3 regions of the Frankia sp. CoBUL1 genome follow, and region 3 is predicted to be linked to each of the others. Evidence: riboswitches for the same ligand, from Rfam matches in the RefSeq annotation. Region 3 holds a riboswitch; each other region holds the start of a gene.
The links. Region 3 has a riboswitch for cyclic di-AMP ahead of AC08OX_RS07960 (transglycosylase family protein). Riboswitches for the same ligand answer to the same signal wherever they lie in the genome.
Positions count from the first base shown of each region.

Region 1: another riboswitch for cyclic di-AMP. It lies ahead of AC08OX_RS04600 (transglycosylase family protein); the one in region 3 lies ahead of AC08OX_RS07960 (transglycosylase family protein).
Region 2: another riboswitch for cyclic di-AMP. It lies ahead of AC08OX_RS10620 (peptidoglycan-binding protein); the one in region 3 lies ahead of AC08OX_RS07960 (transglycosylase family protein).

Region 1 covers NZ_CDXDOS010000029.1:220-11,468, reverse strand. The annotation lists gene ispD (2-C-methyl-D-erythritol 4-phosphate cytidylyltransferase) at 166-951, shown strand; gene ispF (2-C-methyl-D-erythritol 2,4-cyclodiphosphate synthase) at 948-1,508, shown strand; gene AC08OX_RS04635 (PPOX class F420-dependent oxidoreductase) at 1,614-2,006, shown strand; gene AC08OX_RS04630 (cysteine--tRNA ligase) at 2,055-3,614, shown strand; gene AC08OX_RS04625 (FHA domain-containing protein) at 3,667-5,157, opposite strand; gene AC08OX_RS04620 (hypothetical protein) at 5,233-5,649, opposite strand; gene AC08OX_RS04615 (PP2C family protein-serine/threonine phosphatase) at 5,749-6,864, opposite strand; gene AC08OX_RS04610 (hypothetical protein) at 7,304-7,576, opposite strand; gene rlmB (23S rRNA (guanosine(2251)-2'-O)-methyltransferase RlmB) at 7,868-8,959, shown strand; gene AC08OX_RS04600 (transglycosylase family protein) at 9,165-9,545, opposite strand; cyclic di-AMP (ydaO/yuaA leader) riboswitch at 9,548-9,723, opposite strand; partial or broken gene AC08OX_RS04595 (peptide deformylase) at 10,213-11,249, opposite strand, start outside.
Region 2 covers NZ_CDXDOS010000121.1:1,011-9,592, forward strand. The annotation lists gene AC08OX_RS10605 (asparagine synthase-related protein) at 1-1,712, opposite strand, end outside; gene AC08OX_RS10610 (lasso RiPP family leader peptide-containing protein) at 1,724-1,834, opposite strand; gene AC08OX_RS10615 (AfsR/SARP family transcriptional regulator) at 2,042-2,890, opposite strand; gene AC08OX_RS10620 (peptidoglycan-binding protein) at 3,103-3,852, opposite strand; cyclic di-AMP (ydaO/yuaA leader) riboswitch at 4,344-4,512, opposite strand; gene AC08OX_RS10625 (alpha/beta hydrolase) at 5,092-5,637, opposite strand; gene AC08OX_RS10630 (four-helix bundle copper-binding protein) at 6,248-6,604, opposite strand; gene AC08OX_RS10635 (amidohydrolase family protein) at 6,822-8,159, opposite strand.
Region 3 covers NZ_CDXDOS010000071.1:1,904-13,152, reverse strand. The annotation lists gene fbaA (class II fructose-bisphosphate aldolase) at 1-801, shown strand, start outside; cyclic di-AMP (ydaO/yuaA leader) riboswitch at 1,720-1,932, shown strand; gene AC08OX_RS07960 (transglycosylase family protein) at 1,951-2,628, shown strand; gene AC08OX_RS07955 (transglycosylase family protein) at 3,315-4,034, shown strand; gene AC08OX_RS07950 (DUF3151 domain-containing protein) at 4,120-4,554, shown strand; gene AC08OX_RS07945 (adenylosuccinate synthase) at 4,646-5,929, shown strand; gene AC08OX_RS07940 (hypothetical protein) at 6,067-6,912, shown strand; gene purD (phosphoribosylamine--glycine ligase) at 7,251-8,561, shown strand; gene purE (5-(carboxyamino)imidazole ribonucleotide mutase) at 8,565-9,089, shown strand; gene purB (adenylosuccinate lyase) at 9,086-10,393, shown strand; gene AC08OX_RS07920 (phosphoribosylaminoimidazolesuccinocarboxamide synthase) at 10,491-11,249, shown strand, end outside.

The DNA.
Region 1 (11,249 bases), on a different contig from region 3:
CATTCTCTTTCCGGGAGACCGCCGTCCCGAGCGCGTTGCCGACTCAGGTTCCGGCTGAGTGGGCGTCGAGACGGTGGTGGGCGGTGTTGCGCCCACCGGCGGCTCGCGCCGAGCCGGCTGGATCGGCCAGGCCCTCGTGGCGGATGGCACACGGGAGGTCCTGTGGTGGGCGAAGGTCACCGGTTGCCGGTGGCGAGCCCCCGGGCGGCGGCGATCGTGCCGGCTGCCGGCCGGGGTGAGCGGCTGGGGGGAGGTACTCCCAAGGCGCTGCGAGCCCTCGGAGGCAGGCCCATGCTGGTGCGCACGGTGGAATCGTTGCGTCGCTCCAGGCTGGTGACGCAGATTGTCGTCGCGGCGCCACCGACGCTGGTCGATGCCGTGGCCCAGTTGCTTGGCGGGGACGTGTATGTGATCGCCGGAGGCGCCGAGCGGGTGGATTCGGTCCGCCGCGCCCTGCGAGCCGTGGACGACGACGTCTCCGTGGTACTGGTCCACGACGCCGCCCGGCCGCTGACGCCCCCCGAGCTGGTCGACGCGGTGGCGGCTGCGGTGCTCGACGGACATCCCGCGGTGATTCCCGTCGTGCCGCTGGCCGACACGGTCAAGGAGGTGGACGCCGACGGGCGGGTGGTGCGTACCCCGCCGCGGGACGGTTTGCGAGCCGTGCAGACCCCGCAGGGATTCCGCCGCGACGTGCTGAGCGCCGCGTATGCGCTCGAGGACATCGCCGTGACCGACGATGCGGGCCTGGTGGAGGCTCTGGGAGTGCCGGTGACGACCATTCCCGGCGTGCAGGAGGCATTCAAGGTGACTCGACCGGCGGATCTCGTGCTCGCCGAGGCGCTACTCGCCCGCTGCGACCCCGCGGACGACGCCCGGCCCGCGGAGGCCCGGTCCGAGGAGCCTCAGTTCGCGGGTGCCCGGTCCGTGGACGCCCGGAGTGGCGGATGACCGGCGGCCCGCGGTGGGACGAGCCCGTCGTGGACGCCGCGCCCATCAGCCGGCAGGCCCCCGCATCCAGCTTGGTGAACACGGTGATCCTGCCCCGGGTCGGCGTCGGGGTCGATGTGCATCCGTTCGCCGCCGGCCGGCCGTGCTGGGTGGCCTGCCTGGAATGGCCGGGGGAGACCGGGCTCGCCGGACACTCCGACGGGGACGTCGCCGCACACGCGGCCTGTGACGCACTTCTCACCGCCTCGTGCCTCGGTGATCTGGGTCGGGTGTTTGGCACGGACCGACCGGAGTACGCGGGTGCATCGGGCGCGGTCCTGCTGGCTGAGACGGCTCGGCTTCTCGGTGCCGCCGGTTGGGCGATCGGCAACGTCTCGGTCCAGGTCATCGGGAACCGGCCCAGGATGGCCGGGCGTCGCGAGGATGCGCAGAAGGCGATGTCCGTGGCCTTGGGCGCATCGGTGAGCCTGTCGGCCACCACCACCGACGGACTCGGCCTCACCGGGCGGGGCGAAGGCTTGGCCGCCATCGCGACCGCGCTCGTCATCCGCGCCTGACGGCGGGCCCGCCAGGCGCGGATATGCCGTTTTGTCATCGACTGACTGCGTGCCGGCGCGGAGATGAGAGGGTGAGCCGACCCTGGCCCCTCCCCGAGGAGTCTGATGGCTGACCGCCTTCCCGAGCCGGTGAGGGCCCTTGCCGACGCCCGGACCTACGTCGTTCTGGCGACGATCCAGCCCGACGGCTCGCCGCGGATGACCGTGCTGTGGGTGGACCGCGATGAGGACGAACTGCTGCTGTCCACGGTGCGGGGACGTGCGAAGGAACGCGACATCGCAAGGGATCCGCGGGTCGGACTGATGTTCCTCGACCAGGGCGATCCCTACGGTTACGTCGAGGTCCGCGGGACCGCGACCCTGACCGAGGAGGGCGGCCGGGAACTGATCGACCGGCTGTCGGTGAAGTACACTGGAGATGTGTACCGGTGGGATGATCCGGATGAGGTCAGGGTGGTCGTCCGGTTCGTGGCGGACCGGGTACTGACGGTCGGCTGACCCTCCCCTTGGGTCCCGTCGATCGAGCGGGGGCCGTACCCTTGACAGATGGGTCTCCACCTCTACGACACGCGCAGGCGGCGTGTGCGGCCATTCGAGCCGCTACGCCCCGGTCACGTGGGCGTCTACGTGTGTGGGCCCACCGTGCAGGCGGCCCCGCATGTGGGCCACATCCGCACGGCGCTGCCCTTCGACCTGCTGCGCCGGTGGCTGGTGCAGTCCGGCCGTTCGGTGACCTTCGTGCAGAACGTCACCGACATCGACGACAAAATCATCATCAACGCGGATCGGGACGGCACCTCGGTCTGGGAGCTCGCCACCCGGCAGACCCGCGCGTTCGACGACGCCTACCGCACTCTCGGGATCCTGCCCCCGACGATCCAGCCGCGCGCCACCGGTCACATCCCCGAGATGATCGCGCTGGTGTCGGCCCTCGTGGAGGGGGGATACGCGTACGCCAGCAGCGGTTCGGTCTGGTTCCGGGTGGGTGCGTTCGCCGACTACGGAGCACTGTCCCACCAGCGACCCGACGCGATGCAACCGTCCGTGGAAGCCGAGCCCGGCAAGGCCGACCCCCGCGACTTCGCGTTGTGGAAGGCAGCCAGGCCCGGTGAACCGTTCTGGTCGTCCCCCTGGGGTGACGGCCGGCCGGGCTGGCATCTGGAATGCTCTGCGATGGCCGGAAAATACCTCGGCCCGGTCTTCGACATCCACGGCGGCGGACTCGACCTGGTTTTCCCGCACCACGAGAACGAACGGGCCCAGACGGTCTGCGCCGCCACGGCCCGCCCGGCGTCGAACGCGGCTTCGGCCGATTCGCCCGGCCCCGGTGGTGGCGAGCCCGGTAGCGGCGAGATGGCGCGCTACTGGATGCACGTCGGCCTGCTGACGACCGGCGGGACGAAGATGTCGAAGTCGTTGGGAAATTCCGTCCTGGTGGCCGACGCCCTCGACGCGGTCCGTCCGCAGGTTCTGCGTTATCACCTGCTTTCCGCGCACTACCGGTCCATGCTCGAGTACAGCGCCGAGGCACTGGCGGAATCCACCGCGGCCCACGACCGGGTGGAGACCTTTGTCCGCAACGCGTTGGACATCCTCGGCGGGCCCGGGGAGGCGGCGGCCCTGGCGGCCGACGAGGTCGTCTCGTCGGTGGCAGGGGCGCAGCCGACGGTGGCCGGAGCCCGGCCGGTGCCGGTTCCCGGGCCGGGTGGTGAGTCGAGGCTCACCCCGCGGCGGGCCTGGTCCGATTTCACCATCGCCATGGACGATGATCTCGCCGTCGGGCGTGCGCTGGCGGCCCTGTTCGGCGCGGTGAGTCAGGGAAACCAGGTGCTGTCGAAGGCCCACAGCCGGGAGCTGGCCGGGTGGGTGGACGTGACCCGCCGGATGCTGAACATCTTCGGTCTCGACCCGCATGAGCAGTGGCCCACCGCAGGTGCCGAGTTCAGGCCGGCGCTGGACGGCGCGATGCAGGTCGTGCTGGATCTGAGGTCCGCGGCCCGGGCCCGACGGGACTACGCGGAAGCCGACGCCATCCGGTCGAGACTGGCAGCCGCCGGCCTGATCGTGGAGGACACTCCAGAGGGCCAGCGCTGGCATCTGGCCTGATCCGATCGGCGGGTCGCCTGCCGCCCCGGACAGCGGCAGGCGACCTGGTAGATCAGCGGGCGCGCAATGTGATGCGCGTCCAGGCGCCCAGGTAGACCCGGTCCCCGTCACGAAGCGGAACGGGCTGGCCGGGCTCGATGGGGTCCGGTTCGTCGTTCAGTCGGGTGCCGTTGGTGGAGCCCGGGTCGCGGACCGCGTAACCGCCGTCGGGCAGCAGTTCGAACAGGGCGTGGCTGCGGGAGATCCCCGGGTCCTCCGGCGCTCCGGACAGGTCGATGTCGGGATGGATGCCACGGGACTCGCTGCGCCGTCCCACGAGCATCTGAGAGCCGGCCAAGGCGAAGACCCGACGAGGGTAGAAGGTCGGGAACGGGACCCGGTGGTCGTCGCCGCTGTCGTAGTACTCGCGCTCCGCCTCGACGATGGCCTCCCAGACGGTGCTGCCCGCCGACGCGCGGTCCCGGTCCCATCCGGCACCACGCCCGGAGCCGGCCCGCGGGTCGTCGAGGACCGCGTCACGGGGGTCGACGTGGCCGCCGCGGGTGCCGCCGAGTTCCGGATCGCCCAGTCGCGGATCGCCCAGTCGCGGATCGCCCAGCCGCGGGTCGGCGCCGGGCCGAGCGTGCCGCGGGTCGGTTGTGTGCCGCGGGTCGGTTGTGTGCCGCGGGTTGCCGGTGACCCGGTCGCCGGCTGGCGCGGGCGGGGCGGAGGCGTCCATGCCCAGCGGGTCCGCACCGTAGCTGTACTCGGCGTCGCGCCGGCTCCGGCGGTGCGTGTCCGACTCGCGATCAAGGTCGCCCCGCGGGTCCGGATATCCACCCGGCGTCCGGCTGTCGCGGCCGGTGGGGTAGCCGCCCCGGTCGGCCCGGTCGTCATGGCCGCGGCTGTACGGGCCGCGATCGTAGGGATCGCGGGGATCAAGGTCGGGGTAGCCGCCCGGGACGCGCTCCTCGCGGCTGTCGCGGCCGGTGGGGTAGCCGCCCCGGTCGGCCCGGTCGTCATGGCCGCGGCTGTAGGGGTCGCGGTCGTAGGGATCGCGGGGATCGAGGTCGGGGTAGCCGCCCGGGACGCGCTCCTCGCGGCTGTCGCGGCCGACGGGGTAACCGCCACGGTTCTCCGGCGTGCCCCAGTCCCGACCGTAGGGATCGCGCCCGTGGTCGATCCGGTCGTCGGGGGCCGGCCGCTCGTCACGCCCGCGTGGGTAAGGGGCACGATCATAGCCACCGGGCGGGCCGTAGGGGTCCTCCTGATAACCGCGGCCCCCCCGGGACTGGTCGGGGTAGCCGTCGCGGCCATACCCGCCATACGCGTCGCCGCCGCGCGGGTCGCCGCCGCGCGGCGGGTCCGTCACCCCGGGCAGGTCGGCTGGCGAACGGCGGATGCCCAACGGGTCGTAGCCATCTGGACCGTCCGCATCCGGGCCGGTCTGCTCGGCTGGCCCACGCCGGCGGTTCCCGTCAGCCGAGCGGCCGGGGGCATCTGCTCCGTAGGGAGCTCGCCCGCCGTCCTCCGGACGGTATTCGTACCTCTCCTGACCACTCATGATCCCAATTCCGCACCGATCGCAGTAGTCGGGTCGTGAGACAGGTGCCCCGTAGGGCATCGTGCCCTCACCTGATCACCGGTTCACCCGGAGGGTCCTCGTCGACCGTGTGTCAAGGACCATCTCATCGATCTTCTTGGCGTTCTTCTTCAACCGAACCGTACCTGTTGTGGCATTGTCGACGTGAACCACCTTCTGTAGGAGGCGGTAGGTGTCTCCGTTGCCGGAGGCGAGCGCCAGCTGAGCGCCGCGTCCGAGCAACAGTGTCGCAGTCGCCTCGTCGTCGGCCCGACGCGCCTCCAGACCCCGTAGCACCGCGGCCGCGAGTTCCGCCTGGTCGGTGTAGTGGGCGACCGGGTCGTTGATCCGGCTCCGCTGGGTCTCATTGTCCGTCCAAACCGCTCGGACCAGCGCCTTTGACGTCACCCGGCCGTCGACGACGAGGCTGACCCGCGCCGCCCGCGCCTCGGTTCCCAGCGCGCGGGCGGGCACCTGGACATTCAAATGGTAGTCGCGCGACTCGATTCCCCACGCGCCGGTACGGTACCGGAAGGTACTCGTTCTGGTAGACCTCCGCGGCGAAGGCACTCATCAGTCCTCCACCCGGGCGGCCACCACCGTGATGTTGTCGTGTCCCCCGGAGTTGATGGCGAAGTCGACGAGGTGGCGGGCGACGTCGATGGCCTCGCAGCGGGGTGGGAGCTGGTTGACGAGCGCGGCCATCACGTCTGGCCGGGACGCGTAGTTCCACAGCCCGTCGCTGCAGACCAGTACCGTGGCCGGCGCCTCGATCGGGAACATCTCGGTGTGCGGCGCGACGTCCTCGACGTCGCCGCCCAGCCAGCGGGTGAGGGTGTGCGCCCGCCGGTGCGTCTCGGCCTCGTTGGCCGGGATGAGCCCCGCGCGCGCGGCCTCGGCCGCCCAGGTGTCGTCGGCGGTCAGCCGCTCGCACCAGCGCGGACCGAGCAGGTAGACCCGGCTGTCGCCGACCCAGCCGACCGTGACCATGCCCGGCCCGTCCGGGGTCGGCGGGGTGACGATGGCCGCGGCGAACGTGCACGACGGCGCCATCCGCCCCTCGGCCGCGCTGAGTTGGGCGATGGTCGCCTGGGCCGCGTCGACGGCGGCGTGCAGCGCGGCCTCGGCGTCCTCCGGGGAGAACCCGCCGACGACCGCGCGGGGCGATGTTCGCGGCTTCTTGTAGTCGGCATACGACGGTTCGAGGATGTCGAGCATCTCCTCGGCCCGGCTGACGCCGCGCGACGGGCGGGTGCCGTGGTGGACGGGGCGCCCCGGGCCGTGGGCACGCACCGCATCCGCGAGGACGGCCATGGCGGCGGTCGCCGCGGCGGCCGAGGCCTGCCCGGAGCCCGGAGTGGTCGATACGCCGTCACACACCACCGCGATCAGCGTGCCGTACACGACGGCCAGGCCCATGGCGTCCTCGTTGGTGGTGTGCCGGACGCCGCGGTCGCACACGCCGGCGAGCTGGCCGAGGTCGACCTCGCTGTGGTCGGCGTCGCCGTGGCCGGGGTTCGGACCCTCCAGCCCGTGACCACAGACCTCGCAGTACCGGTCGTCGGTATACACCGGTGCCGCGCACACCGGGCAGCGACCCAGGTCGTCGTCGAGTTCGAACGGCCCGCTCCCGGTGATCTGGTAGGCGACCGTGGGGGCGTCGTCATGCGGGTTGAGGTCCACCGTCATGCCGCCGGGAGAAAGCGGACGCGGCCGGAAACAGCCGGGAGAACGCATGCGGGCGGTGTGCGCAGAGCCATGTGCTGGGTGCCTCCTGCCCCTGACGATCGGGTCGCTGACGGCCGGATCGTCGATGCTCGCCGTGGCCGTCTCGGGACACCGACGGCGCGCGCCCGATGATCGGCCGAAGTGGTCGCACTCGTCGAGCTGGTCATCACACATTCATGAAGACGTATTCCCCCAGCTTCCCCCACGGCACGTCGAGGGTGTAGATCGCCGTGCCGGCGACCTGATCCGACGCGCCCGCCATCGTCGGCGGGCGACCCTAAAAGAGCGTAAAGGCCGGGGGTGGATGGTGGCAGGGCCCCCGCATCCCGGGGAACCCCGGGCCTGCTGATCGGCGTGGTCACGCGGCCGCCGCTCATGACCCGCACCTCCGCTCGCGTCGTCACGTCGTCTCCCCGGGTCCGCCTGGGCCGCCTGGGCCGCCGGGCCGGGAGGTGGCGCTCAACGTTCTATGCCGGGCATTCTCCAGGAATGTCACCGCCGCGGCGGTGACACCGCCAGGTCGGGGAGCACACCCGCCGAACGCCCGCGGCGGCGTGCCGCGCGGCCCGGCCGCCGTGACGAGCGCGGTACCGTAGGCCTCCACTCCGCCGAGCATGGTGAGACTGGCATCGAGATCGTCGATGTTGATCAGGTGGCACCCCGCCTTCGCCATGGGTCACCACCGGTCTTCGGCCCGCGACCACCCGGCGGCGGGTGGAAGAACGATGCGCACCTGACCCTCCTGACGCCGGTGAGGAGCGGCCGGACCACATCAGGTCGGGCCGTGGGCCTGCCGGCCCTCAGGATAGGGCGCCGGATCCCCGGAAACGGCCATGTCGAGGTATGCCCATGGCAGAGCTCCTCCGCCGAGTTCCTGCCGAGCGCGCCCCGACACGGCGGTGTCGTCCGCCGTATACCGTGGTCACATGGTCATTCCCCGGGCGTGTAATGGTCGGTGGTCCTGATGGCCGGTGCCGCTCGCCGGGACAGCGGGATCGCCCGCGGCGGTCAGGGCGGTCGGGCCGCCAAGGCCGGTTCCCACCGCAAGGGGGCCTCCACGGGCAGCGGCGGTCACGGCCGCAAGGCGCTGGAGGGCCGTGGGGCCACTCCGCCCGCGCAGCTGCGCCCCGGCCATCCCGCCCAGCGTCGTGCGGCGGCGGCTGCTGCGGCCCGTTCCGCCTCGGCCGGAGCCGAGCGGAGTCGAGCGGCCGCCGGCCGGCGCGGGGATGGTGGCCGCGCCGTCGCAGCTGCGGCCACCACCGGGCCGAGCGCCGTGGGGGGTTCCGCGGGGGCCGGGCGCCCACGGCGGACCGAGGGCGACGAGCTGGTGGTCGGGCGCAACGCGGTGGTCGAGGCGCTGCGGGCCGGGGTACCGTCGTCGACCCTTTTCATCGCCGGCGGGCTGGACTTCGACGAGCGGCTCGCCGACGCCCGCCGGCTCGCCGGGCGGGCCGGGATCGCCGTGGCCGACGTCGGCCGCACGGATCTCGACCGGATGTGTGGCACCGCTCCGCATCAGGGTCTCGCCCTCGTGGTACCGCCGTTCCGGTATGCCCATCCGGATGATCTCCTCGCCCGCGCGCGCTCGTCTCCGCCGGGTCTGCTGGTGGCGTTGGACGGGGTCACCGATCCTCGCAACCTCGGGGCCGTGGTGCGCTCGGCCGCCGCCTTCGGTGCCCACGGCGTCGTCGTCCCGGAGCGTAGGGCCGCCGGCGTGACCGCCGCGGCCTGGAAGACCTCGGCGGGGGCTGCCGCCCGGCTGCCGGTGGCGCGCGCCACCAACCTCGCCCGCACGCTCGTCTCCTACGCGGCGGGCGGCCAGTTCGTTGTCGGTCTGGCCGCGGACGGTGAAGTGAGCATCGACGAGCTCACGATGGCGACCGACCCCCTCGTCCTGGTGATCGGTTCCGAGGGATGCGGGTTGTCCAGGCTGGTCGAGCAGCGCTGCGACGTGAGGGTCCGGATCCCCATGGCGGGTGCGGTGGAGTCCCTCAACGCGGGGGTGGCCGCCGGGATCACGCTGGCCGAGATCGCCCGCCGCCGTCGGATCGGCTGAGCCGGCCGATCGGTGGGTCCGCCGGGTCTCCGCCGGGCGGGGCCGCGGAAGTTGAGCTGGCCGACGTCGCCGTGACCGGGAAACCGTGACCGGGAAACGTAGCGTGCAGCCCCGTGTCCCGTCCGGGACACGGGGCTGCTGGCCGCGCGCCGATCAGTACCTGCCGGGCGTGGACGGTGAAGGCTGGTGCGGGAAGCCGGGCAGCTCAGATCTTGTGACCCCAGCACGGCTTCGAGGCGTACCAGGGGCTCGTCCCCTGCTGGGCGTACAGGATGCGGGCGCGCTGCCACTGCTCGGCGACGCTGGCGTGCTGCGGCAGACCCTTGCCGCCGACCCCGCGCCAGGTGCTGGGCAGAAACTGGAACAACCCGCCGGCGCCGATGGAGTTGACCGCGCGGGGGTTCCCCCCGGACTCACACGGGATCACCTTGGAGAGGAAGTGGTCGGCGTTCGTCGACGCGCTGGCCGGTTGGGACAGCGCGAGGCCACCGCCGATCGAGGCCGCGAGAGTGGTGGCGGCGATCAAGGCCCGGGAACCGAGCCTGATGCGGTTGAGGCCACGAGCGAGCGAACGAGCGTTGGACATTGAGTTGCCCTTCCCCACGCCTGCGAGGTGAGCTGTCGGGTTCGGGCTGGGAATGCCCGGCCGCGCATCGCGGCTTCACCCCGAGGACGTCTTTTATCGGCGCCCGGAATTGGTTCCCCCGCTCCTGCCAAAGGTTTGATTCTCGTCGAGCGGGGGCAGGATTCGGCGTGCCGCCCGACGCATGCCATCAGGTGACGGCACGGCAACGAACATAGCTGAGAGTGACCCGGGGAAAACAAGAGTACGTGAGGATGCACACAGTGCACCCCACTTACTTGTCCCGATCTTTTTAATGGTGTTTCGCGCCCGCGTGCGCGCCCGATCCTAGAGGTTGTTCAGTGGGCTGAAAATCCCCAGTTCGTGGCTGGGTCGTCACGCTGACGGTAAACAATAAGCGATGCGTGGAGAATCTGTTCCGCCGCGTGGCGATCGAGCCTCCACTACCCGCTGCCGGCAGTCTCCAACCAGGTTCCGAAAAAATCTGTGTCGACGTTCCGGCGGACCCGCACCTATCGCCTGCTTTCCGGACTATACGGCACGAGGGAACCATGTCATATGTCGGATCTACCAGTCCGTGTCGGACACCCGGTCCCGGCGCTGCGCCGTCGGCACGTCGGCACGTCGGCATGCCGCCACGCCGCCCGCGGGGCGGGTGCGTTCGGGCTGGTCAGCGGTTGTAGGACCAGGCCGAGCCGGTACCCCGGTACTGCTCCACCGGGATCGGTGTGGTTCCGGCCCGCATCCGATCCGTGTAGAGCTGACCGTGCAGGTGATCGATCTCGTGAGCGACGAGCCGCGCCAGCCCCTGCCGATAGACGGTGATGTGCCGGTTGCCATCGATATCGGTGTGTTCGACGTGCAGCTCCAGCGGCCGGGGGACGAGGCCACGGACGTCGAAGAAGCTCAGGCAGCCCTCGTACTGCTCGTCAGTCTCCCGGGAGGTCTCGATGACGTTGGGGTTGAGCAGCGTGAGCGTGTCGCCGCCCGCGGTACGCACGATCGCCGCGGCGCGGTTGATGCCGACCTGCGGCGCGGCGATGCCCAGGCCCTTGCCGAAGGTGTGCAGAACGGACACCCGTTCGAGGGCGGAGGACAGTTCGGTGACGACCCGGCGCGCGTCTTCGGCCTCGTTGGGCAGGGCGAAAGGGCGGGCCGGCTGCCGCAGGATCGCCTCACCCTCCTGCACGATGCCGACGGCCGCCATCTGATCGCTGGGACGTGTTCCGGTCTCCGTGGCCGGATCACGTTCCGGCACGGTGGCCCGGAAGTTCCATTCCAGTCGGTAGCGGGCGTGCAGCGGCGGCTCGGTGGTCGACCAGGTGAAGACCCGTCGGTCGCCGGAGTCGGTGCGGGCGATTGCGGTCCGCAACGGGAAGGCATCGGCGGTCATCGACGTCTCCATGCCCCAGACCACGGGATCCAGCTCGGCCGGAAAGTCCAGCCGGACCGAGAGGAAACTCGTCGGTACCCGCACGGCACGCTGGAACCACGGCCCCCACTTCTCCCTGCTCACCTGGTAGCTGTAGTTGATCCATGCCGATTCGCCGGGATAGAGCGGAAATCGTCCTCGGCTGTTCTCGAAGAGCAGCCAGACCTCCTTGAGCGCGTCCCAGTCGGTCTTGACCTGCCAGGCCATCTGCTCGCCGCCACAGTGCGCGCTGAGCTGGAGGTCCTCCCAGCGCAGCGGATCGGATCGGTACAACC
Region 2 (8,582 bases), on a different contig from region 3:
TCATCGCACAGCTTCACCAGGACGTCCTGACTGGCGCGCAGGCCCTGATCCTCCTCGGCGGCGGTATCCGCCTTGGTCTCGCGGCGCAGGCATTCCTGCGGCACCAGCCGGCGCATGGCCTCCTGCAGTAACGGTTTGTACTCCCACGGACCGGTGCGCTCTTCGGGCCGCACCGCCAGCGCCGCCCGGACCACCCGCTCGTCGAGGAAGGGTGCGGCGAGCGGCGGGCCGACCGGATCGGCGAGCTGGTCGAACAACCGGAACACCGCCGCGCCGGCGCGGATGGCGAAGAGATCGGCGTGGCCGTCCCGGGTCTCGGCCAGCGGCCGGGCGCGCCGGGCGGCCTCCGCGAACGCTCCGGTCAGCAGGTCGAGGGCCGTCGGCGTGAGCCAACCCGGGACCACAGGCGGAAAGGCCCAGTCGAGCGAGGCCAGGACGCCCGGGTGGGATCGGCCGGAACCGGCGGAACCGGCGGAACCGGCCGGACGGCGCGCGTGGCCGACCGTGGCGCGGCGGGCCTGGTCGAGCGCATCGGTCATGTCGGCGAGGCAGTCCCGGTAGCCGCGCGGCCGCATCATTCGCAGGCACGCCATCCACGGCCAGCCCTCCTGCGCTCGGTGTCCGCGCAGGTCGTGCAGCGCCCGCCGGGGCCGGCGGCGCAACAACCGGGGGAGGTAGGCGGGACAGCCGTAGGCGACCTCGTCACCACCGAACCCGGTGAGGTGCACCCGCGGCCCGTACAGCGCGACCCGGTCAAGACCCGCGCGCAGCTTCGCCCGGTCGCCGATGCCGACGAACGGCCGGTCGAGCGGTTCGTCGGCGTCGGCGATGCCGTCGTAAACGAGGGGAAGCCCGGCGGCGGGCAGGATCTCGCGCGTGACGCCAGGGAACGTGGCCGCGGCCCACGTGGCCCGCGCGGCGTCGTCGTCACCGGGATCGCGGGCAATCCCGGTGAGCGCGACCACGTCGGCGGGGCCGCGCGCGGCCAGGCAGCACACCGAGGTGGAGTTCAGTCCGCCCGACAGATCACAGCTCACCGTCCCGCCGCCGGCGACCCGCGCCGCCACGGCCTCGGCGAGAGCCGCCCGCAGGGTCGGCGCCCCCTCCGTGCGGGACCGCACCGGTGCCGGTCGACGCCACCACCGCAGGACGGTGGCCTTCTCGTCAGGGCCGACGAGAAGGTAGTGATCCGGGGGCAGCGCGTCGATCGACTCCCAGAGCACCAGGTCATCGAGCGGATGGGGCGGTGACGGGTCGAGCAGCGACAAAGCCAGCGCCGTCCGGTTCAGCGGGGCGCCCGTGAGCCGGGCGAGCACGTCGGCGCGGTCGGCGGCGACCAGGTGGCTGCCCAACCGGGCGGTGAAGACCCGCCGGGTTCCCGTCGGGCTGCCCTGGATGCGACGGTGGCTGTCGATCTCGGCGATCACGTGGTAGTCGCCGGCCACGACGCGCGCGAGGTCGAGAGCGTGCACGTCACGGGCCGAGAGAAGCAGCCGCAGGAGCTGTCGCGCGTTGGTCGCGGCACACCCGATCAGGGCCAGCCGCGAGCGCCCGGCGACGGCACTGACCATGGCATCGTCCGGCCAGTCGCCGACGATCCACGGCCGCCCGGAGGCATAGCGCAGCATGCGACGAGCCCCCGGCGGACGCACGACGGGATCACGGTCGGCCAGCACCAGAAACCAGCAGGACGGAATCGGGACCACCTCCACCCCGGCCGCCGTCACGCAAAACGCCGCCAGGAATAGTCACGCCCCCAGCCCCAGCGGCCGTTCGTCACTGCGGCGAAGCTGCCGGCATCTTCCAGTCGCGGGGGGAGGTAGATAGCCTTCATCGTCTTCTCCTCAGCGGTTTCCGCGCGCCCTCGCTCGGTGGCGTGCACCCCGGTGAGGTGCACCCCGGTGGCGATACACGGCGGCGCCGCGCGCGTGGCCCGGGCGCCGGCCGGCTGGTCCAGCCCGTATGGTTGAAATTCCCCCGCCGGGTTCACTGGCGGTTCAGCTGACTTCCGGCGCACGGCTCGGCAGGCACGGCCGTGGCATCAGGTGACCCACGAGTCCGGATTCAGTACATGCTGATGGGCACGCCGCAGTTCGACACCGGGCTCGATCCCGAGTTCGGTCACCAGCCGCCGGTAGACCGTCTGGTACTCGGCCAGTGCCTCGGCCCGCCGGCCGGTGTGTTCCAACGCAAGGATCAGCTGGGCCCAGAGACGTTCCCGGGTCGGATGTTCGACCGTGAGCGCCCGCAGGGTCGGCAGCACCCGGTCGTACTCGCCGAGGGCCAGGCGGGCGTCGATCAGGTCCTCGCACACCGCCCAGCGAGCCTCCTCCAGCCGGAGGACCTCCGCGCCCGCGATCTCCGCCGGGAGCTCGTCGAACGCGTCCCCCCGCCACAGCGCGAGGGCGCCTTCGAAAAACCCGGCAGCGCGTTCCGGCGAGCCGGCGCGCACGGCGGCGCGGCCCTGCTCGGCGGCCGATTCGAACCGCTTAGCGTCGATCTCACCGGACGCGACGACCAGGCGGTACTCCCCCGGCCGGCTCTCGATGCGTCCGGGGCCGTTCCCCCCGGCTCCGGACGTGTCCAGGGGCGGCCGGAGGGTGTGCCGCAGCTCCGAGAGATAAGTCTTGATGTTGCCCCCGGCGGAGCGCGGCGGGGCGTCCTGCCAGAGCGCGAGCCGCATCCCGTCCACACTCACCCACTGGCCGGCGTGCAGCAGCAGGGCCAGCAGCAGTATGCGCTTCTTGCGCTGGTCGATGCGGACCTGCTCGCCCGAGGATCGCCGCACCTCCAGCGGCCCCAGGACCGCGAACAGGAGACCGGCCCCGGTCACGGAGGATGCGTTCGGACTCGCCTCAGGTAGGTAGTCGTCGAGCATCGTGGCTCTCATCGATCGGGCCCCCGTTTCGGTTTTCCCGTGCGGGCCGGCTGGTCCCGTGCGGGCCGGTGCCGTCTCCCGGCCCGGTGCTGGCCCGGTGGCTGAATACCCCCACCTCACCCCGGGTAGTCATCCGGTGCGTGCGGATATCGAGCAGCGCCCTTGGGTGGGTCGGGAATACCGGCCGACGGCAGCGGAGCCCGGTCGGCGGGCCTCGATCAGAGTCAGATCCCGAGCTTCGCCCGCGTCTGCGGTCCGACGATCCCGTCAACCACCAGACCATGCTTCAGCTGGAAGTCCTTGACCATGTGGTTGGTCTGATACCCGAACTTCCCATCCACGCTGATCGGGTAGCCAAGGCTGGCGAGCCTCTTCTGGATCTGGTGGACGTCGAGACGGAACCCGAGGCCGACGGCCAGCGACGGGTAGCGGGCCGCGGGTGCCACCACGGCCGCACGCGCCGGGGCAGCCAGCGAGGAGTAGGAGATGTTCGTGAACCGCACGCCGCGCGAGACGGCGGCCGCCGCCGCCTGTCCCCGGGCCAGGTAGCGGTAATGCAGGCCGTTGGTGTAGGCGCTCCAGGCGGTGATGCCCTGGCCTTCACAGACCTTCTTCGCCGCCCAGGCGTTGACGGCCGGGTCGTAGAGGTTGCGGTTACCCACCCAGCCGGCGTGGGCCCGCATGTTGATCTGCCACAGGCCGCGCGAGTCCTCGCCGTAGGTGGCGTGGGCGTAGGGGTTGCCGCCGGACTCCGCAAGAGCCACCGCGACCCAGGTGGCCAGCGGAACGCCGCGGCAGTCGGGCAGTCCCGCGTTCGCGGCCGCGCTGGCGATCGTCACATCGGGGACCGTGGTGGCGGCCCGGGCCGGGCTCGCGGTGGCGAAAATGCCGGCGCCGGCGCCGATCACACCGACGGCGGCGACAACGGCGCCCCGGGTCTGGGTGGAACGTTTCCGATGCTTTCCCTTGGCCATTTCTTTGACATCTCATTTCGGTGTCGTCGAACACAGACGGGTGATCGAGGGGAGGGATGCCGCTCGAAGGAGGGCGAGCGGAGACGACCGCGCTGGAGAAGGGCAACACCCAGTGCCGGTCTCCCGGTACGCCGAGAGGACGTCCTGGGACGACCGGGGACGACCGATCGACGCGCCCTGGGGATTCCGGGCTCGATGGGCTGAACAGCACGGCAGGCGGCCGTGGTCATTCCGTTCCAGGCCTGACGGGCCCGGTGGGCGGCAGGGGTCAGCCGACCACAGACGACGAGGCCGGGTGGCTTTCAGCCGAGCTGGTGGTATGGCGCGTCAGCGCGATCGGCCGGTACGGGCACCGACCGGATGGCACGTTCTCGCGAAGACGTCAGGGCGAGAACGGCGCCCCGTATGGCGGGGACGCACCGCGGGTCGCGCCGAACGGCGTCACGGTCCAGAAGACCGGAGCCGAGCGTTCCTGAAACACAGGCAACGTCGAGTCCTTCCCGTACGCCTGCGAGGTTAGCTGTCGGGTTCGGGCCGGGAAGCCCGGCCGTTTCCGCGGCGTGCGCGTAACGGCTTAACCCCAAGGGCGGCACGCAACGAGCCACCCGGAGGAACGTGGTTCCCCCGCTTCTGCCCAAGATCTCTCGGAGGGAGCTGCGGACCGTGGACAGAACTCGGCGTCGGCCCGGAGCTGTTGATACCCCGCAACCGTAGCGAACTACAGACCGTAGTGACAAGTACGAGTTGTGCCGAATCTGGGCGCATGTTGGTCACGATGCGTGCATAACACTGCGATGCCGCAACTCTCGGACATCAATAGCAGCTACCGGTAGCGACGCAGATCACCCGTCACGACCGGATCTTGGCGATATGACCGGTCCGTCGAGACGGGGACCGGTGGCCACGAGGTCCGGTAGTCACCGGGACCGCCCGGCCGTCCGGCAGCCCAACCCGGCAACCCCCGGCAAGCCCGGCAAGCCCGGCAAGCGGAAGCCTGGCCCGGGGGTCGGGTGGCGTGCGGACGGGTACGCAAACGCGAACGGCGCCGGCTTCGAGCCTGCGGCTCGAAGCCGGCGCCGTTGGAAAACGGACGATGCGGTACGGGACAGACGACTGACCCGCGGATTCGCGTGATTCACGCCGGCACCCGCCGAGGAAACACCTGCTGAGCGGTTGGGCCTCCCGCGAAGGCACACCCCCATCGGACCGGCACGCGGGCGCGCCCGGCACCGGGCGAGATCAGTCGACCGAACGGTCCCGCTGCCGTTGCCGTGGGGTCAGCCGCGGGACACGGAGGTTCTCGAGGAACAGCAGGATGTGCGCGCCGACCGCACGCCGGCCGGGGCCGGCGAGCACGCCATGCCCCCCGGGCAGCGACGCCAGCCGGGCCCGGCGCGCGGTCCGCGTCATCATGCGCGCCAGCGCAAGCGGGCTGACCTCGTCGCGCTCGGCATGGAGCAACAGGATCGGCAGGTCGGGAAGCGACCGTGGGATCGGTTGTCCCGGATCCTCGCCCGCGATCTTCCGGTACACCAGCGGCAGGTCGAGCAACACGAGGGCATCCGGCCGGACCGCTGGCGAACCGGCGCCGACCAACGCCCGCAGGGCCCCGCTGTCCGAACCCAGCAGGACGAACGGACCATCGGGGGGACACGCCTCACCAAGGGCGAGGACGGTGTCTCTCCCGTGGTCGAGAAACGTCACCTGATAGCCGTCGAGCGCGAGCCGGAAAGCTAGGCCCTCGAAATGTTCGGCGGATTCTCCACGACCGGGGAGAAGGACCACACTGGCTCTTCTCGAGTGGGTGGGATCACCACTGGGCCAGTAACGGGTTCCCGGCCCCCCACATATCCACGGGGGCGCGGACGAAAGTATGATGACGAAGCCAGGGACGACACAACATGCTCCGATCGAAAACCGTCCAGAGATGTACCCGGTACTGACCGGACATCGATACCGAGGCAGCTGGCGTCCACGCAGGCGATGACGATCTACAGACAGCCCCATCGAGCGACCGTGAATCAGGAGAACGCCAGAGAGAACACCGAGAGCGAGGGAAAGCCGAGGAGGCTAGTAAAGCACGTGAAGCGGCCGGGCCGGACAACCGGACGAGGCCACTCGCAGGAAGTCAATGTGGCCACGGACGACCAGGGGGGTCATCCGATCCACCGAGGAGAACATGACCATATTTTGCCTATCCGACGGCTACCTGTCAACATGGTCAACATTGTTACTCAGGTGTTTCACCCCATGTCCGTCCGAGGATACGTAACCGTAGCCACCGGTCGTGACCGGTGGCCGCGCATCATGTGCCGCGCGCCGCCGCACAGCCGGACGCCGGGGCGGAGTCGGGTGACCGCCGGCTGCGCCCCGGCGCCGTCGGGCCGGACGCGGCTCAGGCGGCGGCGCCCACCATCGTGTTGCAGCTCTCCGCGCAGGACCGGCATGCGCCGGCGAGCTTGGCGAGCTGCTGATCCTGCGGCATCCTCTCGCATATCTCAGCGCACATCACGCAGATCCGCGCGCACATCGCGCACATTTCCCCGTGCATCGGCGACATCCGGCACATCATGTCGGCGCAGGTCCTGGTGACGGCCGCGCAGTCCATCATCAGCCGCATGTTCGCCGGCTCCATCATGGCGCCCGGCATGTCCATGCAGTAGGAGATCGTCTCCTCGCACAGAGCCGAGCAGGACATACACTCCTCGATGGCCTTCCGCATGTTCTTATTGATCATTTCAGCGTGCTGCATGAGAACCCTCCAGGCGTTGGAGACGCGGCACCCCGTACCAGCGAATGGCCCGGACCACCTGACGGCAGCCGGCAGCGGGGCCCCTACGACGATAGCTTTCAGGGGCCGATCCGCATCTCGGTCAATCGCCGTCCCAGAGCGGATCCGACGAAATCCCGCGAGCCATACTAAGGGTATTTCTTTTTATATTTCGTGAACATTCCGGAAAACCGGAGAGTCAGCCGGGCTGCGACGCCGCGGGCCACTCGGGAGCGATTCTCGGCACCTCTTCCATCACCATGGTGGGGCGGACCAGGTTCCCGGGCAGCCGCGGGTGGGGCAGCACCGCGCGACCGCCAAGGAACACTCCGCTCACAGCGCCCGGCCGCTCGAAGATCGACAGGTCCCCGGGGTCCGCGTCGAGCAGGATCGCGTCGAAGGCGGAGCCGACGGCGATGCGGCCGGCTCCCTCACCCAGTCCGAAGAGCCGGGCTCCGGTCGCGGTCGCGGCGAGCAGCGCCTCGGGTGGGGTGAGCCCGGCATGGCGCAGCCGGCTGATCTCGGCCAGGTTCGTGCCGTGCCGGGTGCGGTGCCGGGCGTCGCTGCCGAGCGCGATCGGCACCCCCGCCGCGCGAGCGACCGCGATCGTGCCGGCCAGCGCGGCCTCGGTGGCCTCGGCTCGGTCCACCGCCCAGCCCGGCAGCACTCCGGTGGCCGCCAGCGCCGCCAGGTCCTGGTAGGGCGACAGGGTGGGGACGAGCGTCACCCCGGCGGCCGCCACGGGCTCGGTGAGCCCGATGCCGTGCTCGATGGAACGCGCCCCGGCGGCGACCGCGGCCTCGATCGACCGCTCGCCCAAGGCGTGCATCATCACCGGACGTCCGTACCGCCGGGCCTCCGCGACGGCGGCCGCAAGCTCCACCGGGCTGAACTGCGGCTCGGGCTGCCCCGGCCGGGCGGACATCACCCCGCCGCTCGCGTAGATCATGATCCAGTCCGCACCCGCCCGCAGAATGCCCCGCACCGAGGCCGGCAGGCTGCCCGCCTCGGTAACGGTATGCGGGGGCCGGCCGGGATAGTCCGGCATGAGAACATCTTCGGCCGACTCCAGCCCGGGACCGATGATCGCCCCGTCACCGTGCCGCCCGGACCGGCTCAGCCCGACGACGGACACGGCGAGCCGAGGTCCGGGCACGGTGCCCGCGCTGACCGCGTCCCGGATGCCGGCGTCGGCGCCGCCGGCATCCCGCAGGTGTGTGACACCGGCAGCCAACGACGCCCGCAACGCGGCGGCGGTCTGCAGGACTCGGGTGGACAGCGACGCCGTCGCCAGCTCGAACGGATCATAGGTGGACTGCGCGACGTGAGCGTGGCAGTCGACGATCCCTGGCATCAGCCACAGGTTGTGGGCATCAACGTCGACGGCGTCCCGGTCAAGACCGAGTCGCGTGCCGACCGCATGGATGACCCCGCCGCCGACGGCGACGTCGGTCGGCTCACCGAAGCGCCCGGTCCTGTCGAGGACGTGCACCCCCCGCAGGACGAAGGCCTCGGCCGCCTCTGATCGTCCGGGCACCGTCGACCGCCCGGACTCGGGACGCCCGGACTCGGACTGTTCCGTCGCGGTGGATCGCCCGTGCGCCGGAGGCTGCTCCGGAGTCAGGGATTGTTCCGATGATGCCGGGGGATCGGTCATGACCAGCGCCGTTCCTGCCGTTGACGACGACCTCCAACGCCTCGTTCCGGCCGGATCGAGCATCGACCGACAAACGCGCGGAGGTGGATGTCAGATCGAAGGTCGAGGCCGGGGTGCGGGAGGTCCGGATGTTCCGGAGGTCATCCGGATGTCAACGGAGACAGGCCGCCGTGTTGACGCGGCAGGTGTCGATGTGACGGCGATGAGTGAGTTCGACCGCGCGGCCACCCGGCCGAGGCCACGGCGTTACCGTGATCCCGCACCGGTCGTCCGACACGACGTCTCCTTCACTCGGCCCCGGAT
Region 3 (11,249 bases):
CACCACGTCGCGGAGGCGTATCCGGTCAACATCGCCCTGCACACCGACCACTGCCCGGCCGACAAGCTTGACACCTACATCCGTCCCTTGATCGCGATCTCGAAGAATCGGGTGGCCCAGGGGCGCGAGCCGCTCTTCCAGTCGCACATGTGGGACGGCTCGGCGGTCCCCCTCGAGGAGAACCTCAAGATCGCCGAAGAACTACTCGCGGACGCCGCCGCCGCAAAGATTGTTCTCGAGGTCGAGATCGGGGTCGTCGGCGGCGAGGAGGACGGCGTCGTCGGCGCGATCGACGAGAAGCTCTACACGACGCCGGAGGACATGTGGCGGACGGCCGAGGTGCTCGGCACCGGCGCGAAGGGGCGCTACCTGCTCGCCGCCACCTTCGGCAACGTGCACGGTGTGTACAAGCCCGGAAACGTCAAGCTACGCCCGACGATTCTGCACGAAGGACAGGAGTACGTCGCCAGGAAGCTCGGGCTGCCAGCCGGCGCGAAGCCGTTCAACCTCGTCTTTCACGGCGGTAGCGGGTCGGCTCTCACCGAAATCCGCGAGACCCTCGACTACGGGGTGGTCAAGATGAACGTGGACACGGACACCCAGTACGCATTCACCCGCCCCATCGTGGACCACGTGTTCAAAAACTATGACGGCGTTCTCAAGGTGGACGGTGAGGTCGGCGTGAAGAAGGCGTACGACCCGCGTACCTACGGAAAGCTCGCGGAGAGCAGCATGGCGGCCCGCGTCGCCCAGGCGTGTGAGGACCTCCGTTCCGCCGGCACCAGCCTCGGGCGGGCATAGTCCGGCCCAGGAGCGCACGCCGGCTGGCGGGATCGGTTCGTCGGATACCGGCCGGCCTGTCCGCCGGCTGGCGGACAGGCGGACAGATAGCCACCGGCCGCGAAACCAGGCAACCGAGCAACCGCCGCCGCTCGTCCGAGGACATTCTCCGGGCCCCTCGGTCCGACCCTCTCCATCATTTCCGGCGGACGGAACGACCGGCACGCGGCGGACATCCGACCCGCCCCGGTCCGATGCACGACCCGCCGATTTCCCGTACTATGCCGGCCCGCACGGTCCCCCGGTCGCTCCGACGGCTGGGGGACCACTGTTTAGCGGGCGCGGCATCCCGCTCCTCGCGTAACGCCGCCCCCGCCGGCAACCAGCAGGTTTCGGCCAAATGAGCGGACACGCACCGGACCTTCGGTAACCGTTCACCTACCGCCCCGCCCCCACGGAACCCCTTCGCCCACTGCGGTGGCCCGACAGGCGCTTTTTACAGTAGGTGTCCGATTGAATCCGCCGTGTGCAAAAATCACAACGCTGTAAGTTACCGCCCGATTTCCGTTGTTTTTCTCACAAAAACAGGCTTCAATGGACGAAGTGTAGTATCAGGCCGATCACTCGCGTCGATCTCGTAGCAGGGCCGTCACGCCTTTGTCGACATGTCACACATCTGGCCTGATGTGGGACTCTCCGCTCATCGTCGACCATCGGCAAACAGGGTGACCGGCCGAGCACAAATGCCTCCGCACGCCGTACCGCCAGGTTGATGAGCGGGCGCGCACGCGCGATACCAGGCCGCCAGTTCCTACTCAAGCAGGCGCGCCGAGTGTGCTCTTTTTCACGCACCCTATTCAATGCTTGGCGACTCGCCGGGCGGCGTGGTTATGGTTTTCGCCGTGCCCGGCAACAACGTCGGGCATTCGTCGGGCGGCACGCCGAATCCTGCCCCTGGCCGACGATTTCTCGAACCGGGCGGCAGGAACGGGGGACCCATCTCCGAGTATCGAAAGGATTCGATGCTCTCGGGGTGAAGCCATGTGCGACGACCACACGGAAAGGTATTTCCGGTGCGGCTTCCGTCTCCAGGGATCCCTGGCACGGCCGGGCAGTTCCCAGCCCGAATCCGACAGCTCACCTCGCAGGCGTGGGGAAGGACCACAAGACATGTCCGACGCACGTATCAGTGGCCGACAATGCCGCGCCGGTACCCGCAGCCGGGCCCGGGCTCTCGTGGTCGCGCCAGTACTCGCGGCGGCGGTGGGCGGCACCTTCGCGCTCAGCCAGCCGGCCGATGCGGCCACCACCTGGACGGGCCTGCGGCAGTGCGAGTCCGGCGGTGACTACACGACCAACACCGGCAACGCGTACTACGGCGCTTACCAGTTCTCCGCCAGCACTTGGCACAGCCTCGGCTACGGCGGTCTGCCGCACCAGGCTCCCCCGGCCGTCCAGGACGAGGCCGCACTCAAGCTCGCCCGGAGGTCCGGCTTCGGCCAGTGGCCGGCCTGTGGCCGCGGGATGGGCGCCGACCAGCTCGCGGGCGGCTCGTCGAGCTCCTCGGGCCAGGCCTCGCGCACGACGGAACGCCGCGAGCTGACGGTCAGTCCCATCTCCATGAGCACTCCTGTATTCACCCGTAACCTGACGACCGCACTGGCCAGGCAGGTACGTGACGACGTGCGGGCCTGGCAGGCCCGCGTCAACCATCTGGGCTATCCGCTCACGATCGACGGCCGCTACGGACCACGCTCCGCCGCAGTCGCCCGCGCCCTGCAGGCCGCCAAGGGACTCGCCGTCGACGGCATCGTCGGCCCGGCGACCTGGCGGGCCACCTTCCGCTGATCCGCTGATCCTCTCCATCAGCTCCATCAGCTGATCCATTCGCTCCGCTCCCGTGGCGGAGGGACGACCGCCGCGGGAACCGGACATCCCACCCCGGCGACACCGGTCAGGGGATCTCACCTCGACGACGGGCTGGCCCGACCGGCCTCCGGACGATCTCCGGTTGACGGCCCGTACGGGCCGGCCCGTACAACCCACCACCAGCATCACCCGGACCGCACCCTGACATCACCCGGACCGCACCCTGACCGGCCTCCGGCAGGGCCGATCCTCGGCGGGGCCGATCTTCGGCAAGGCCGACGAGGAACAGCAGGACCAGCGAGCCACCTGCGGAACCTGTATGGAAGTGGCACGATTCGCGCGATCCTCACTGGTTACTCCGGACCACCCCGGTTTGCGCTCCATGAGCGGTTCTCGCTAGAGTGCCTCTCACTCGCCTCGTCGGCGAGGCCGCCCGGACGGACGCCGAGTCCTGCCCCCGTACGAGCGGCCGGAACGAACATCGACCGCAGCGGGCAGGAGTGGGGGACCCACATTTCGGGCGCCGCAAGCGGCGTCCTTGGGGTAAAGCCGGTGCGTCCCGGCCCATGGTGGAGAGCGGTTCCCACCCGGGGTCGGATCCTCCGGCCGGGCCATCCCAGCCCGCACCCGACAGCTCACCCCGCAGGCGACGGGATTGGACTGACATGCCCTCTGGGCGTCGTGGCGGCAGACATCGAGCACCGCAGGCCCCATCGCCCGCCGGTCGCATCCTGCGCACCACCGGCGCGGTCACGGCCATCGTCGGCAGCGGCCTCGCGGTCACCGCGGCTCCGGCGGGCGCGGCCACCTCCGACGACTTCGCCAAGCTCCGCCAATGCGAGTCCGGCGGCAACTACGCGGTCAACACCGGCAACGGCTTCTCCGGTGCCTACCAGTTCGACGACCAGACCTGGCACGGGCTCGGGTACTCCGGCCGCCCGTACCAGGCATCGCCCGCCACGCAGGACGAGGCGGCCGCGAAGCTCTACAACCAGCGGGGCTGGCAGCCATGGCCGTCCTGCTCGGTCAAGATGGGCCTGACCAACAACGGCCCGGCCAGTGTCCCGGGCGGCTCCGGTGACGTCATCCAGCAGGCCATCACCCCGGTGGAACCCCCCATAACGCTGGACCGGGCCCGCCGGGAGATGGGGGACGGCTCGTTCAGGGGCACGGTCCTCGACGCGTCCCTCAGCGACGACGTTCGCCCGGACGCCTTCGTCTGGCAGGACAGGATGCGTCAGAAGGGCTTCGTACTCACCGTCGACGGCAAGTTCGGACCGCAGTCGCAGGGCATCGCCGCGCTGTACTCGTACCTCACCCGGGTGAGCGACGGTCAACCCGGGGTCGTCGGCCAGAATCTGTGGAACGTCAGCGTCAGGGCCTGACCGACCGGTCACCGTGCGCGCAGGGCAAGCGCGTCCGGGGTGACCTCCATGACGTGTGCGGCCGGTCGTCGGGCAGGATGCACTCATGATGACGCCGTCCACCTCGGGAAAGCCCAACCTGCTCTCCGGTCCGCCGCCGACGCTCCTGCCCTCCGACGCGGCCGCGACCGATGCGCTGGTCGCCGGTGATCCGCCGGATGCCGTCGCCGCCCGGCTGTCCGCGTTCAGCGTGCCTTGGGCCGCGCTCGCCGAGCTCGCGCTCACCGGCGGACGACCCGTCGAGGCCTATGCCTACGCCCGCACGGGCTATCACCGCGGCCTCGACGCCCTGCGCCGCTCGGGCTGGAAGGGCAACGGGCCGATCCCCTGGTCACACGAACCCAACCGCGGGTTCCTGCGTTCGCTCGCCGCTCTCGGTCGGGCGGCCGCGGCCATCGGGGAGGCCGAGGAGGCCACCCGCTGCCGGATGTTCCTGGCCGACAGCGATCCCGTCGCTGCCAGTGAGCTCGGCTTCACCTGACAGTGAGTTCATCAGGCCGTGTCGGTGGTGGAGACCAGCGAGGATGCCGCAGCCGGCCCCACGACCCCGTCATCCCTAGTAACCTCGCCCGGTGCCTGCTCTTGTCCTCATCGGTGCCCAGTGGGGCGACGAGGGAAAAGGAAAGGCGACCGACCTCCTGGGCGGCGCCGTCGATTACGTCGTCCGCTACCAGGGTGGCAACAACGCCGGCCACACCGTGGTCATCGGGGCGGAGAGTTACGCGCTCCACCTGATTCCCAGTGGCATGCTGCGGGCCGACTGCGTTCCCGTGATCGGCAACGGGGTCGTCATCGACCCGGGCGTGCTGCTGGCCGAGATGGACGGGCTCACCGCCCGCGGCATCGACGTCTCCCGGCTCCTGATCAGCGCGAACGCCCATCTGATCATGCCCCATCACCGGGCGCTGGACCGGGTCATCGAGCGCTACCTGGGCAAGGCGCGGATCGGTACCACCGGTCGCGGCATCGGTCCCACCTACGGCGACAAGGTTGCCCGTACGGGCATCAGAGTGCAGGATCTCCTCGACCCGGGCATCTTCCACAAGAAGCTCGAACTGGTGCTACGGGAGAAGAACCAGATCCTGGCCAAGGTCTACAACCGGCGCCGGATCGAGCTCGACGAGGTGGTCGAGGAGTACGCCGACTACGCGAAACGCCTGCAACCCCACATCGCCGACACCGGTCTGATCCTCGACCGGGCGCTGCGCGCGGGCAAGGTCGTGCTGCTCGAAGGCTCCCAGGGCACCCTCCTCGACGTCGACCACGGCACCTACCCGTTCGTCACCTCATCGAACCCGACCGCCGGCTACGCGGCCACCGGCGCCGGCATCGGCCCGACGAGGATCAGTCGGGTGATCGGCATCATCAAGGCCTACACGACCCGGGTCGGCGCCGGCCCCTTCCCCACCGAGCTGGACGACAAGGTCGGAGAGGAGCTGCGCCGCATCGGCGGGGAGTTCGGCGTGACGACCGGCCGGGCGCGGCGCACCGGCTGGTTCGACGCCGTAATCGCCCGCTACGCGGTGCGGGTCAACGGCCTGACCGACCTTTTCCTCACCAAACTGGACGTCCTGTCGGGCTTCGACCGGGTGCCCATCTGCGTCGGCTACGACATCGGCGGCGAACGGGTTGACGAGATGCCCATGACCCAGACCGAGTTCCACCACGCCAAGCCGATCTACACCGACCTGCCCGGCTGGCACGAGGACATCTCCGACGTCCGGTCGTTCGCCGACCTGCCCGGCGCCGCGAAGGACTACATCAGGGCGTTGGAGGAGTTCTCCGGCGCCCCGGTGTCGGCGGTCGGCGTCGGTCCCGGGCGGGACCAGACGCTCGTCATCAATGACCTGGTCTGAAACGACTGGTCCGGAACGGACCTGATCTGATCCCGCCCGGCGCGGGCCGAGATCCGGTCGGTTCCGGTTGCACCCGGAAGCATTACCATCGACGCTTGGGCAGTCACGCAAAGCAATGACGTCCGGGGGTGGTGGCGGTGGCCGTTGTCAGGTCCCGGCCGTCGGATGACGATCCTTCCATCCCCGGGCAGACACCGCTGTCGCTGCCGGAACCGGCCGAAGCCCCGCAACCGGCCCGTTGGCCACCGGCCGTGAGACGCGGTTACCTGCACCCGACCGACTCCGACGCCTGGCCGGTCGGGTTCTCCCCCACCGGCGAGGCTCTGCCGCAGACCCTGACCGACGTGCTGCTGCGGGGCAGCCACGCCATCCGGAGCTCGAAGCGGGCCGAGGCACAGCGGCTCGAACGCGCCGCGGCCGTCGCCAGTCACGTCGACACCCAGATCCGTGACTTCCTGGACTTCTGCGCGGCCGAACACCTGGTACCACCGGTCACGGTGCGGGCGACCCGCACCACGCCGCACCGCGCACCGGTGCGGTACCGTGCCGGGCGGCCGCTGCCCGCGCTGGACCTGAGCGAGGGCGGGGCGCCACGGGCGGTTACGGACCCGGCGGCCCGGGCCGACCCGGCGGATCGGGCGGATCGGGCGGACGCGGGTGAGGCTGCCGTCGACCCCGGTCGCCGCCGGCGTTGGCCGGGACGGCGGGAACGGCTACAGGCGTGGCCACTGCTGTACTGGCGCTGCGAGAACTTCCCGGCTGCGGGGCGGTCGCTGCACCTGTTCGTCGAACCGGGTGGGCGCGCCTTCGAGGGCCGCGACGATCCCGCCCCGCTGACCGTGCTCGGCCGGGAGGTCCGGGTCTGGCCGGTCGACGCCGCCGCCATCGTCGCGGGCATGGCCGAGGTGGACGCACGCCGCTGCGCGCTGCACCTGGTGCACGGCATGGCCCACCTGCTCTGGCGGTCGGGTGTCGGGCTGTAGTCGCTCAGCGCGGATCGTCCCAGATGATCGGCCGGGAGTCACCGGCACCGACCGGGCACGACGCACACGATGATCAACACACCCGCTACTGTGGAACCGTGACCCGACCGAACTGCGACGACGCGATGCCCCAGGCGGGGTTCGCCGGTTCGCGATGGCACCCGCGCCCGGTCCGGATCTCCGTCCCGGCGCCGCGCGCCAGGGACAACCGGTGACGGCCGCCACCGACCCTCGCGTCCCCCGCGCACGGCCGTGGCGGCGACGCGGCCCGCTCCGCCGGCGTTACCGGGAATTCGCCGCCGCGCACCGGGCCGCTGCTTGCGTCGCGAGGTGAACTGATGAAGATTCTTGTTGTCGGCTCCGGCGGCCGTGAACACGCGCTGTGCCGGGCGCTCGCCCGCGATCCCCGGGTCGGCTCGCTGGTCTGCGCGCCCGGAAACGCCGGAACCGCCGAGCTCGCCGAGCCCCGCCCGCTCGACGTCGCCGACCCGGACGCCGTCGCCGACCTTGCTGAGGCGGTCGGCGCGGACCTCACCGTCGTCGGTCCGGAGATGCCGTTGGTAGCCGGGGCCGCCGACGAGATACGCGCCCGCGGTCTCGCGGTCTTCGGCCCGAGCGCGGCCGCGGCCCGGCTGGAGGGCAGCAAGGCGTTCGCCAAGGAGGTCATGCGCGCCGCCGGGGTGCCCACGGCGGCCTCTCGCGACCACACCGAGATCGAGCCCGCCTTGGCCGACCTGGACGTCTTCGGCCCGCCGTACGTGGTGAAGTACGACGGGCTCGCCGCCGGCAAGGGCGTCACGGTGACCGAAGATCGCGACGCGGCCGTCGCCGCGGTCCGCGCGAGCCTGCGCGGACCGGACGACCGGGTTGTTCTCGAGGAGTACCTCGACGGGCCCGAGGTCTCCCTGTTCGCCGTGGTGACCGAGTCCGGCGCGGTCCTCCCGATGCTGCCGGCGCAGGATCACAAACGGGTCGGCGACGGCGACACCGGCCCGAACACCGGGGGGATGGGCGCGTACACCCCGCTGCCCTGGGCCTCGCACGGCCTGCCGGCGGAGATCGTCGCCACGGTGATCCGGCCGACGGTGGCCGAGATGGCCCGGCGCGGCACCCCGTTCACCGGTCTGCTCTACGCCGGGCTCGCGCTGACCACCCGCGGGCCGCGGGTGGTGGAGTTCAACGTGCGCTTCGGTGACCCCGAGGTGCAGGCCATCCTCGCCCTGCTCACGACGCCGTTGACGGACGTGCTCTCCGGCCGGCGGGCACCGGTGTGGCGCTCCGGCGCGGCGATCAGCGTCGTCGTCGCCGCGCACGGCTATCCGGTGGCCCCCAGGCTCGGCGACCCGATCCGCGGGCTCGCCGCCGCCGGCGCGCTGGCCGGCGTCGACATCCTGCATGCCGGTACCCGTAGGGAGCCGGATGGCCGGATCGTCTCGGCCGGCGGCCGTGTGCTGTCCGTCACGGCCATCGGCTCCAACCTGGAGTCCGCGCGAGGATCGGCCTACGAGGCCGTCAGCCGCATCTCGCTGCCCGGCGCCCATTACCGCACCGACATCGGAGATCCGTCCCGGATGCGCCACGCGGCCGACGTCCGTCGAACGGACATCGCGTCCGGCGAGGATCCCGCAGGACATAGAAAGAAGGAGTAGACCGTGTCGCAGAGCACCCCCGGGCCGGATCATCCCCAGGTGGCGATCGTCTTCGGATCACCGTCGGACACCCAGACCATGAGCAAGGCCGGCGCCACTCTGGAACGCTTCGGTGTGCCCTACGAGCAGGTGTCGCTGTCGGCGCACCGCGCGCCGCGCACCCTCGCCGACTACGTGGGTCAGCTACGGGCCCGCGACATCTCGGTGGTCATCGCCGGGGCAGGCCTGGCCGCCGCGCTGCCCGGCACCATTGCGGCCCTCACCACGCTGCCGGTAATCGGCGTGCCGATCTCCGGCGGGGCGCTGGACGGCATGGACTCGCTGCTCGCCATCGCGCAGATGCCGCCGGGCGTCCCGGTCGCGACCGTGGGTCTGAACAACTCGACGAACGCGGCGATCCTGGCGATCCAGATCCTGGCGCTGGCCGATCCCGATCTGGGGCTGAAGCTGGCCGCGTTCAAGGACGAGTTCGAGCAGGCCGCGGCGGACGGGCTGAGCGCGGCGGCTGCGGCCGGCAGCCAGCCATGATCGGCCGGTACACCCTGGCGGAGATGGGCCGGGTGTGGTCGGAGGCGCACAAGTACGAGCTGTGGTGTCGCGTCGAGGTGCTGGTCATGGAGGCGCACGCCGCCGCGGGCCGCATCCCCGCCGATTCCATCGAGCCGGTCCGGGCCGCCCCCGCTCCGACGCCCGAAGCCGTCGCCGAGGTGGAGGCCGTCACCCAGCATGACGTCATCGCCTTCCTGACCGCCTGGGCCGACCGCACCGAACCCCGGTCCGCCGCCGCCTACGTGCACTTCGGCATGACCTCCTCCGACCTGCTCGACACGGCGCTCGCGCTGCAGCTGGTCGAGTCGACCGACCTGCTGCTCGCCCGGGCGGACACTCTCGTCGCCGCGCTGCGCGACCTCGGTCTGGCCCACCGGAACACCCTGCGGGTCGGCCGGACGCACGGCATCCACGGCGAGCCGACGGTGTTCGGGCACCGCGTCGCGGACCTGGCGTTCGGGCTCGCCCGCTGCCGCGACCGGCTGCGCGCGGCCCGCGCGGACGTGGCCGTCGCCAAGATCTCCGGCGCGGTCGGGACGTACTCCAACATCGACCCCGACGTCGAGGCCTACGTGGCCGACAAGCTGGGCCTCACCGCGGCCCCGGTGGCCACCCAGGTCGTGCTGCGCGACGGCATCGCCTCCTGGGTCGCGGCGCTGGCCGGGCTCGCGACCGTCTGCGAGGCGGTCGCCCTGGAGGTCCGGCACGGCCAGCGCACGGAGGTCCGGGAGCTGTCCGAGCCGTTCGGCTCCGGGCAGAAGGGCTCCTCCGCGATGCCCCACAAGAAGAACCCGATCATGTCGGAGCGCATCGCCGGGCTCGCCCGGATCGTCCGGGCGCAGTACGTCCCGGTGCTGGAGGGCGTGCCGCTGTGGCACGAGCGCGACATCTCCCACTCCTCCACCGAGCGCATCGCGCTGCCGGATGCCGCCACCGGCGTCGACTACCTGCTGCACCTGACGACCCGGCTGGTCACCGGGCTGGTCGTGGACACCGCACGGATGCGGGCGAACCTCGATGCCACGGGCGGGCTGGTCTACACCTCGGCGGTGCTGCTCGAACTCGTCGAGACGGGGCTGTCCCGCGAGGACGCCTACGCCGTCACCCAGGCGGCGGCGATGGAGACCTGGCAGACCGGCGTGCCGTTCCGGGAAACGCTGCGCAAGCACGCCGGCGACCGCGGCCTGCCCCTGGACGAGGCCAGGCTCAACGAGGTGAGCCGGCCCGAGCGCTACACCGAGCGCCTCGGCTCGGTCTTCGACGCCCTGGCGGCCCTCACCTGACCCGCACCCCCGCACCTGACCCGCCGCGCAGCCGCGCAGGCATGGCGCGGTGCCCCGGCCGGCAGGTGCTGTTGTTCTCCCTGGGTACGGTCTGTCTATGCCGCTTACACATGAGGAGTTCGCCGGACTCACCCACCTGGGTTCGGGCAAGGTCCGGGAGCTGTTCGCGGTCGGGGACGACGCCGTGCTGCTGGTCGCCAGCGACCGCATCTCGGCGTTCGACGTGGTCCTACCGACCGAGATTCCCGACAAGGGAGCCGTTCTCACCGGGCTTTCGCTGTGGTGGTTCGACCAGCTCGCCGACCTGGTCCCGTCCCACGTCGTCAGTTCGAACGTCGACGAGTACCCCGCCGAGCTCACTCCGTACACGGAGCAGCTGCGTGGCCGGTCGATGCTGTGCCGACGCCTGAACATGGTGCAGATCGAGTGCGTCGCCCGTGGTTATCTGACCGGCAGCGGGCTGAAGGACTACCAGCGCACCGGCGCGGTCAGCGGGCATCCCCTACCCACCGGGCTGGTGGACGGCAGCAAGCTGCCGGCACCGATCTACACGCCGTCCACGAAGGCGCCGATCGGTGAGCACGACGAGAACATCAGTCGGGCCGACGCGGCCGGCCGGATCGGCACCGAGCTCGCCGCCGAGCTCGAGCGGCTGACCCTGCAGATCTTCGGCCGGGCCAGTGTCCTCGCAGCCGAGCGCGGCATCCTGCTCGCTGACACCAAGTTCGAGTTCGGTCATGACACCCAGGGCACGCTGCGGCTCGCCGACGAGGTCCTGACCCCGGACTCGTCCCGGTTCTGGCCGGAGGACACCTGGCGGCCCGGGGCCTCCCAGCCGTCCTTCGACAAGCAGTAC